DNA from 3 places in the Bowmanella denitrificans genome. Region 3 is predicted to be linked to each of the others. Evidence: predicted binding sites of a transcription regulator. Region 3 holds the regulator's gene; each other region holds the start of a gene.
What was found. The regulator NrdR, encoded in region 3, represses ribonucleotide reductase genes. The targets are predictions, from matches to a motif close to AAACACNANATNTNGTGTTT.
Positions count from the first base shown of each region.

Region 1: nrdG (anaerobic ribonucleoside-triphosphate reductase activating protein) is a predicted target of NrdR. The motif match lies at 1,323-1,342, and genes of this name have one in related genera.
Region 2: nrdA (class 1a ribonucleoside-diphosphate reductase subunit alpha) is a predicted target of NrdR. The motif match lies at 1,827-1,846, and genes of this name have one in related genera.

Region 1 covers NZ_BAAAEI010000006.1:576,563-579,845, reverse strand. Annotated here, with positions in the region: gene ABD028_RS05520 (HPP family protein) at 1-1,181, opposite strand, end outside; gene nrdG (anaerobic ribonucleoside-triphosphate reductase activating protein) at 1,354-1,845, shown strand; gene nrdD (anaerobic ribonucleoside-triphosphate reductase) at 1,832-3,283, shown strand, end outside.
Region 2 covers NZ_BAAAEI010000006.1:41,790-45,072, forward strand. Annotated here, with positions in the region: gene nrdA (class 1a ribonucleoside-diphosphate reductase subunit alpha) at 1-1,685, opposite strand, end outside; gene ABD028_RS03170 (HAD family hydrolase) at 2,034-2,702, opposite strand; gene ubiG (bifunctional 2-polyprenyl-6-hydroxyphenol methylase/3-demethylubiquinol 3-O-methyltransferase UbiG) at 2,695-3,283, opposite strand, start outside.
Region 3 covers NZ_BAAAEI010000021.1:40,208-43,490, reverse strand. Annotated here, with positions in the region: gene ABD028_RS16835 (porin) at 1-673, shown strand, start outside; gene ABD028_RS16830 (DUF6265 family protein) at 682-1,110, opposite strand; gene nrdR (transcriptional regulator NrdR) at 1,244-1,693, shown strand; gene ribD (bifunctional diaminohydroxyphosphoribosylaminopyrimidine deaminase/5-amino-6-(5-phosphoribosylamino)uracil reductase RibD) at 1,695-2,825, shown strand; gene ABD028_RS16815 (riboflavin synthase) at 2,829-3,283, shown strand, end outside.

The DNA.
Region 1 (3,283 bases), on a different contig from region 3:
TGGCTGTTGGCATATAAGGCTGCAATCAGGTCAGATTGGGTCACCATTCCCACCAGTTTGTGATTAGTATCCAGCACCGGTACCTGATGTAAGCCCAGTTCTGACAACTTGGGGATTAGCTCGATAACATGCTCATCTTGCCGAATGGCGGTGATCCCGGTGCGCATAATATCGGCTACCTGCTGTTTGTGATGTTTGCGCCATTGGCGTTTGGCACTGGTGTGCAGACTGAGGCTACTCATATGTCGCAATAGTCCCCAGTAATGTGGAACACTGATGTCTTTTAAGAAATCCGTTACCGAGACCATTCCCAGTAGTTGCCGATCGGCTGTAATCACTGGCAGGGTGCGAATTTTGTGCTTTTGTAGTAACCGCCATGCCTGGGTTAGCGGAGTCTCTGCTGTGACGCAGATAATATCCCGCGACATGATATCCCGGCACAATATTGCGCCGAGCTGACGCTGGTATGCGTGCAACTGGGCTTGCTGATAAATTTGCTCTAAATCCGTTTCGCTGACATCCACTACGGTTTGATAGTGATTCAGGGCGTACAATAAATCTTCAGGCTGCAACCCGGTGCGTTTTATCGGACTGGCATCCTGGTGCAAATGCACCGGGTCAAAATCGCGCTTTTGTGGTCGGGGACGCAACAGATAATTGAGCATCAGTGCCATCAGCAACATCACCGTTACATTCAACGCGACAGGTAGAAATAGAAATTCATAGCCGAGTAACTGCTCGCTTGAAGCGATAACCGGCACTAATGCAGTGGCGCCGCCAGGCGGATGCATACATTCAAACAGGTACATGGCAAACAGTACCAACGCAATAGTCACGGCAGCCATTACCGCCATATCGGTAAACAGATGTGAACACAACAGTCCAATGCCGGCGGAGATAAGGTGACCGGCGGCAAATGACCAGGGCTTGGCCAGAGGACTGGATGGCAGACCGAACAGTAAAACCGCTGAGGCGCCCATGGACGCCAGCAACACAACCGTGCTGGCTAGGTCGGCCAGATATTGGCTGGTCAAAGTCACAACAAACAATGCAATACCTGCGGCGGCAGCGACTTTTAGTCGCTCGGCGACAGGAATACTGGACAAGCGCTGACTGTCGGCTTTGATTATGCCAAGCCGTGTCAGTAATTGGCCGGTAATTTTGCTTATAAACAGTTTCATAATACGACAGGACAAACGACAAGCGCGGCAGTGTACAAGTGCAGTGGCACAAGCGCATGTTTTTTCCGTTATAAGTTAAACCCGGCAGGCCGAATTTGTTGATCCAGATCAACAACAAGATCTTGTGCTCATTTACCGTATAAACACAATATATGGTGTTTGCGGTTGTGTTATGACACAAGATAAGAGGTTTGAGCCCTTTAACAGCTTTCCCCCCCAGGTGTGCTTTCAGGAAGTGCCGGATGAAGTGGCGCTGGCCTTTACCATCACTGGCTGCCCGCTGCGCTGCGAGGGTTGCCATAGTCAGGATAGCTGGGATCCCAGCACAGGAGAGGCGCTGACCCCGCAACTTTTTGCCCGGTATCTGCAACGTTATGCGCACCTGGTTAGTTGCGTGCTGTTTTTTGGCGGTGAATGGCATCCGGATGCGTTACTGGCATTGTTACAACAGGCCCGGCAAGCCGGACTGAAAACTTGCCTGTATACCGGTATGAACAAAATACCGGCCCGCCTGCAAACACACCTGGATTATCTGAAAACCGGTCGCTGGTATTCGCAACTGGGCGGTCTTACCAGTCCCACAACCAACCAGCGTTTTCTGGAGCTTGCCACCGGCAATCTTCTTAATTTTCGATTTATGGAGAATGATTATGCTGCCGCTTAATGCGCAACAACTACAAGGCAAACTGAATTTTATTCGTGAGTATCAACAGGCGGTGAACCCGGCAGATGGCTCGAAGCTGGACGCCAACGCCAATGTGACACATAAAAACATTGCGACCCTGGAAGCAGAACTGATGAAGGACTGCGTGATCCAGATTAATCGGGCACTGGTCAAAAATAAGATCAGCGAATTGTTTGGTGACGCCCTGGGAGATGAGTATGTGCGCCAGATAGAGCGGCACGAAATCTATGTGCATGACGAAACCAGCCTGAAACCCTATTGCGCATCAATTACCATGTACCCGTTTTTGCTGGATGGACTGACCAGACTGGGCGGCGAATCCAAGGCTCCACAGCACCTGGAATCGTTCTGCGGTAGTTTCGTTAATCTGGTATTTGCCATCAGTGCCCAGTTTGCCGGGGCGGTAGCGACGGTGGAATTTTTAACTTACTTTGACTACTTTGCCCGCCGTGATTACGGCGACAACTACCTGAGCAGCCACACCAAAGCCATTGAAAATCATCTTCAGCATGTGGTGTATGCGCTCAATCAACCCGCCGCAGCGCGCGGTTATCAAAGTGTGTTCTGGAATATTTCCCTGTATGACCGCCATTATTTTGATGCCATGTTTGGCAACTTTGTCTTTCCCGATATGAGCGCCCCCGACTGGCAATCGGTCAGCGCCCTGCAGGGCTTTTTCCTTAATTGGTTTAATCAGGAGCGCAATAAGGCCATTCTGACGTTTCCGGTGGTAACCGCCGCCATGCTGACCGAAAATGGCAGGGTGAAGGATGACAGCTTTGCCGGCTTGTGCGCCGAGAATATGAGCCAGGGCGGGTCGTTCTTTGTTTACCAGTCACAAAGTGCTGATTCGCTGGCGTCCTGTTGCCGCCTGCGTAATGAAATTAGTGACCATACTTTTTCTTACAGCCTGGGCGCCGGTGGGGTGGCCACCGGCTCGATCAATGTCATCACCCTGAATATGAACCGATTGATTCAGGATGGCCGCGACCTGGCCGTTGAAGTGGACAAAGTGCAGAAATATCAGGTGGCCTATCGCCGTTTGATGGAGGAATACCAGCGCGATGGTTTACTGAGTGTGTATGACGCCGGCTTTATCAGCCTGGACAAGCAATTTCTGACCATTGGCGTTAACGGTATGGTGGAAGCTGCCGAGTATCTGGGTATAGAAGTGGGTGTCAACGAGGATTATCAAAGCTTTGTCGACAGCCAACTGAAGGTCATCTATGACGCGAACCGCCAGGCCCGGGTGCGTTGGGGTTATATGTTCAACACCGAATTTGTGCCGGCCGAAAATTTAGGCATCAAAAACGCCAGATGGGATCGTAAAGACGGCTACCAGGTGCCACGTGACTGCTACAACAGTTATTTCTATGTGGTAGAGGACGAGACCATTAATCACCTGGACAAGTTTGTC
Region 2 (3,283 bases), on a different contig from region 3:
TTTTCCTTCGCCAGTCCCACTGAAGCCTTAAGCAGGTAGTACTGAATCGCTTCAAAAGCTCTGTGCACAAGGCCATTGGCGCTACCGTCGGAATATCGCACTCCGTGCTTGGCCAGATAGTAGGCAAAGTTGATGACCCCTACACCCAGTGTACGGCGGCCCATGGTGGCGTTATACGCTGCAGGTACTGGGTAGTCCTGATAATCCAGCAAACTGTCCAGTGCGCGTACGGCTAAATCCGATAGCTCACCCAGCTCATCCAGGTTTTCGATGGCACCCAGATTAAAGGCCGACAGGGTACATAGCGCAATTTCGCCATTTTCGTCGTTCACATGCTCCAATGGCTTGGTTGGCAGGGCGATTTCAAGACACAAATTGCTTTGACGTACCGGGGCCACGGCCGGGTCAAATGGGCTGTGGGTATTGCAGTGGTCAACGTTTTGCAGATAGATGCGGCCAGTACTGGCACGCTCTTGCATAAACAGACTGAAAAGCTCGATGGCTTTGATCTGCTTCTTACGTATGGCGGGGTCCTGCTCGTACTGGGTATAAAGCGCTTCAAACTTGTCCTGATCAGCAAAGAAAGCATCATACAAGCCCGGTACATCCGAGGGGCTGAACAGGGTGATGTGCTCATCTTTAATCAGGCGCTGATACATCAGCTTGTTAAACTGCACTCCATAGTCCAGGTGACGGACTCGGTTTTCTTCCACACCACGGTTATTTTTCAAAACCAGCAGGGACTCTACTTCCAGATGCCACAACGGGTAGAACAAGGTTGCTGCACCACCACGCACACCGCCTTGCGAGCAACTCTTTACCGCGGTCTGGAAATATTTATAGAACGGCAAACAACCGGTGTGGAAGGCTTCGCCACCCCGGATGGGGCTCCCCAAAGCACGAATACGGCCGGCATTAATGCCAATGCCTGCACGTTGGCTCACATACTTAACAATGGCGCTGGCGGTGGCGTTGATAGAATCCAGGCTGTCGCCACACTCGATTAATACGCAGGAGCTGAACTGACGCGTCGGCGTGCGCACCCCGGACATGATAGGGGTCGGCAACGAAATCTTAAATTTGGAGACGGCATCATAAAAACGCTGGATATAATCCATGCGTGTTTGTTTTGGATAATTGGCAAACAAGCAGGCGGCAACCAGCATATACAGGAACTGCGCGCTTTCATAAATCTCGCCAGTAACCCGGTTTTGAACCAGATACTTACCTTCCAGTTGCTTCACGGCAGCATAGCTGAAATCCATATCACGCCAGTGATCAAGATAGGCGTCCATTTGTTCAAATTCAGCCTGGCTGTAGTCTTCCAGTAGATGCTTATCGTACTTGCCCATGTCCACCATGCGTGCAACATGGCTGTATAAAGTCGGCGGCTCAAACTGTCCGTACGCTTTTTTACGCAAATGGAAAATGGCCAGTCGGGCGGCCAGGTATTGATAATCCGGACTGTCCTTGGAGATTAGGTCTGCGGCAGATTTAATCAAAGTCTCGTGGATATCAGAGGTTTTGATGCCGTCGTAAAACTGGATGTGAGCCTTTATCTCTACCTGGGACACAGATACATTGTTCAGGCCCTTGGCAGCCCAGGTAATGACTTTATGGATCTTGTCGAGATCGATAGGCTCTTTTTCGCCGGAGCGTTTGGTAACGAGAAGCGTATTGTTCATGCCGATAGCCGTCTTATTGTTATCAAAATTAGCGCAAATTGCCTGCAAACAAGCCCTTGCCTGCAGGACAGAAAAACTGCGAATCTTTGCCTTAGCAAGATGTTCGCTTTGGCACAAGATAGTGAGGTTTTAGCCTTTATGCAACCCAATATCTGGTGGTTTAATGGCCGAACAGAAGGCACTGGATAATGAGGTTAGTGTCGACTCACCGAAGAGTCACTATCAAGACTTCGGTGATAGGAATGCAAGGAATATTTAGATCATTTTAAGGCAGATAAATTTTTTATTTCTTAAATGCGGTGTTGTTATTATTTAACGACATATGGTGTTTGTGTTGCACAAAAAATACTAGATCTTGTGTTTGAACCTGTTGGATATTTCAACTGGGTGAGCAATGCGTTGGTCTACCTGCCAATGTTGCGGTTGTTCACTGGGGCAGATATAACCATATTCGGCCAGTATAGCCTGCATACCGGCTGATCTGGCTGCCAGCATGTCACGTTCTGCGTCACCCACATACCAGCTATGCGGCAACGCCAGGTTTAGTTGATTGGCAGCATGGAAGAGCGGTTTGGGGCTGGGTTTTCTATCTGTCAGCGTATCCCCACATACCAGTGCCGCGGCTTTTTGTAAAAGTGGAAACTGTTCTAACAGGGGCAGTGTCAGGTGTGTTGGCTTGTTGGTCACAATGCCCCAGGGGATATTGTTATCATTAAGCCACAATAGCAGTGGCTCAATGCCTTCAAACAAACAGGTATGTTGGCACAAAGTGTTACGGTAATGGTGCAAAAAGCGTTGGCGTAGTGCTTCGAAGTCGCCATCATTGCGACAAATCGCGAAACCTAATTTCAGCATGCCCATAGCGCCATGAGAAGCGATAGGTCGATATGACTGATAGCTTTGCTGGGCGCGACCTTCTTCGGCAAGCAACATATTTAATGCGTTGCCCATATCTCTGGCGGTATCCAGCAGAGTACCGTCCAGATCAAACAGCAATCCTGCCCGTGGCTTAGTCATTTTCCGGCCGGTGACAATGCAGCAGGTAATTAACATCCACATTGCTATTAGATAAATAGTACTGACCGCTGAGTGGATTAAGGTGCAGTCCTTGAATATGACGGCACAGCAGATGGGTGTTATCTATCCATTGCATCAGTTCAGAAGGGCGGATGAATTTACTGTGTTGATGCGTGCCTTTGGGTACCAGCCCCAGCATGTATTCAGCTCCCACAATGGCCATTAAGTAGGATTTAAGGTTGCGGTTCAAGGTCGAGAAGAACACCTGTCCACCTGGCTTAACCAGTTTAGCGCAAGCACGCACGATGGATTCTGGGTCGGGTACATGTTCCAGCATCTCCATACAAGTCACGACATCAAACTGTCCAGCCTGGGCCTCGCTGAACGCCTCCACCGTAATTAGCTGGTAGTTCACATTAATGCCAGACTCCAGACCATGTAATCTGGCCACTTCCAGGGAGTCTTTGGCCATATCAATGCCTGTTACGTCGGCCCCCATTTTGGCCATACTTTCTGCTAATATGCCTCCGCCACAGCCGACATCCAAGGCTTTCTTGCCAAACAATCCCTGGCAATGCTGG
Region 3 (3,283 bases):
GGGCGTTGATAACCTGACGGAGCGTCCACAGTACGTGGGATTGCGAGGGCGTTTTGGCGAATTGACGCTGGGACGTAATTTTACAGCTCTGTGGATGGCACAGGGAAAAATAGATTTATACAACCACTATGAAGGTGATATTGCCGCCATTTGGAAAGGGGAAAATCGTCTGTCTGATGTGGCAACCTACACCTCACCAACATGGCATGGTTTTCATGCCGTGCTGACTTATCAGGCTGAGAAGTCCTCTGCAGGGGATGATGCTATTTCAGCAGGACTGTTTTATGGTGACGCTAACCTAAAGTCTTCCGCCTGGTTTGTCGCACTGGCACAGGACTTTGATGTGGCGGGCTTTGATGTCACTCGCGCCTCAGTTCAACATAAACTGGGCGCTGGCAAGCTAGGCATTATGTTGCAACGACAGGACCCCTCTGCTGGTGGTGACGCCCGTAATGGTGCTCTGGCCAGTTACAGTCATCGCTGGGGGGAATGGGAATGGCGCGCTCAGTTACAGAGTATGGAAGATGACAGAACCTACAACCTGGGATTCGATTACCATCTGGGTAAGCAAACTAAGGTCTATGCCTGGGCTGCTCATATTGAACAGGATGACAATCCTGATCGGCGCTATCTGGCCCTGGGCTTTGAACATAAGTTAAGTATTGATTTTTAATATCCGCATTATCTGGGTTGAAAAAGCAGGGTAAAGCCCTTGCTCTGTAAGTCTTCCACTCTGATATGCAATTGCTGACCGTCTAGCCGGTAATGCAGGCGCTGAGGGAAGTCGTGACCTGCGTTGACAAAAGTGGCACTATTCTCAGTGCAATATTGTAATGCGAAGGCAACGGGCAGCGCATTTTCACTGACCTTGGCCAGATAAAAGATTTGACCTTGCATCACCAGCAGACGCAAATCTTCACTGCTTTGTCCTTTGCTACTGTTGCTGCCTGCGTGCCCCTCAAAACTGTTGTCACTGACTTTTTGCCAGTTTTCCCACAAGGTTTTGTCGCCTTTTTGCATCTGCCACTGCCCCAACAACCAGGATAATGCGCCTAAGTTGTCACAGGTTGCTGCCGCTGAGGGATAAGCTATGGCAAGCAAAGCTGACATTAATAGTATTCTCATGATGCCTGGGCCTCTATGACTGTTATCCGAAGCGTTTTTTTGATAGCTTAGCGGCGGCTGCCAGGCTCTACAACTGTGAGAGCTTGTCGGTGGCAGAATTTTCCTTCCTGGAGTGACCATGTATTGTCCCTTTTGTTCTGAACAGGAAACCAAGGTAATTGATTCCCGACTGGTGGCCGATGGCCATCAGATCCGTCGTCGTCGTGAATGCCTTAAATGCCACGAACGATTTACCACATTCGAAACCGCCGAGCTGGTGATGCCCAAGGTCGTGAAACGTGACGGCTCTCGCGAACCCTTTAACGAAGAAAAGCTGCGCGCCGGTTTGCAGCGTGCACTTGAGAAACGCCCAGTCAGTACAGAACAAGTAGAGAAGTGTGTTAACCGGGTGATGTCTACGCTACGCGCCACAGGTGAACGCGAGGTGGACAGTAAACTGATCGGCAATGTCATTATGAATGAACTAAAGGAGTTGGACAAAGTGGCCTATGTGCGCTTTGCCTCGGTGTACCGCTCCTTCGAAGATATTCGCGAGTTCGGTGAAGAAATCGCCCGTTTGGGAGACTGACATGTCGCAATTCAGCCAAGCCGAGCATCAATGGATGGCTAATGCCTTGCAACTGGCAGAAAAAGGGCGTTATACCACCTCACCTAATCCAAACGTTGGCTGTGTGATTGTTTCTGCCCAAGGTGAACTGGTTGGAGAAGGCTGGCATCAGCAGGCTGGTGGCCCACATGCAGAGGTGTTTGCCCTAAGACAAGCCGGGGATAACGCCAAAGGAGCTACTGCCTATGTAACGTTGGAGCCATGCAGTCATTATGGGCGCACGCCCCCTTGTGCTGAAGGTTTGATTAAAGCCGGCATCAAACGTGTGGTGGCCGCTATGCAGGACCCTAACCCGCAGGTCGCGGGACGTGGTCTGCAAATGCTGCAAGATGCCGGAATTGATGTACAGGTCGGCCTGTTGAAAAGTCAGGCCGAAGCCCTGAACGCAGGATTTATTCAACGAATGACGCAGGGACGGCCCTTGGTGACACTGAAGCTGGCGGCCAGTCTGGATGGCAAAACCGCGATGGAAAATGGCCACAGTCAGTGGATTACCAGTGAACAAGCACGTTTGGATGTGCAGCGTGAAAGGGCGAAAAGCTGTGCCATTTTAACCGGCTCAGGCACCGTGATGATTGATGATCCCATGCTGAACGTGCGACTTGATGCAAATCAGTTGGGCATAGATACCCCGGTTGTACGTCAGCCTCTGCGGGTTATCGTCGACAGCCGTAACCAGCTCACCCCAGAATATCGTTTGTTTAGTTTGCCTGGGCCGATTCTGCTTGCGAACAAGTCAGTTAGCCCCCATTTGTACCCTAAACAGGTTCGTCAGTGGCATTGTCAGGAAAAGGGCAAGCGGGTGAGCTTGCCCGCACTGTTGACCCATTTGGCCGAGTCCGGGGTGAACAATTTGTGGGTGGAAGCAGGCGCGGCGCTGGCCGGTGCACTGTTAGAATATAAGCTGGTTGATACATTGATGCTGTATCAGGCGCCCAAGATCATGGGGGATAAGGCAAAGGGTTTGGCACTGATGCCAAGTCTGAGTCATATGCAGCAAGCCATTGCCCTGCGCTGGCAGGATATTCGCCAAGTGGGCGAGGATCTGCGCCTGACCGCCCAAGTTGTCTATCCATCTTCCCAAACGGAGTAACCTATGTTTACAGGTATTATTCAGGCCGTTGGTCATATTCGCGCCATTGAGCCCACCGGTGGTGATGTGCGTTTGACCGTTGATAGCGGCAAACTGGATATGAGCGACGTGGCACTGGGGGACAGTATTGCCACTAATGGTGTGTGCCTGACAGTGGTAGATTTTTCGTCGCAGCACTATGTGGCCGATCTTTCCGCAGAAACCCTGAAACGCTCCGGGTTTGCTCATTACAAGGTGGGACAGAGGGTGAATCTGGAAAAAGCCATGCTGGCGTCTACCCGTTTTGGCGGACATATTGTCAGTGGGCATGTGGATGGGGTGGGTGACATTTTATCTGTGCAAAGCAGCGCCCGTGCGGTGGAAATATGGGTACAGGCGCCGGATGAGCTGGCCCGCTATATTGCACAGAAAGGCTCAATTACCGTGGATGGTGTCAGCTTGACGGTAAACGATTTGGA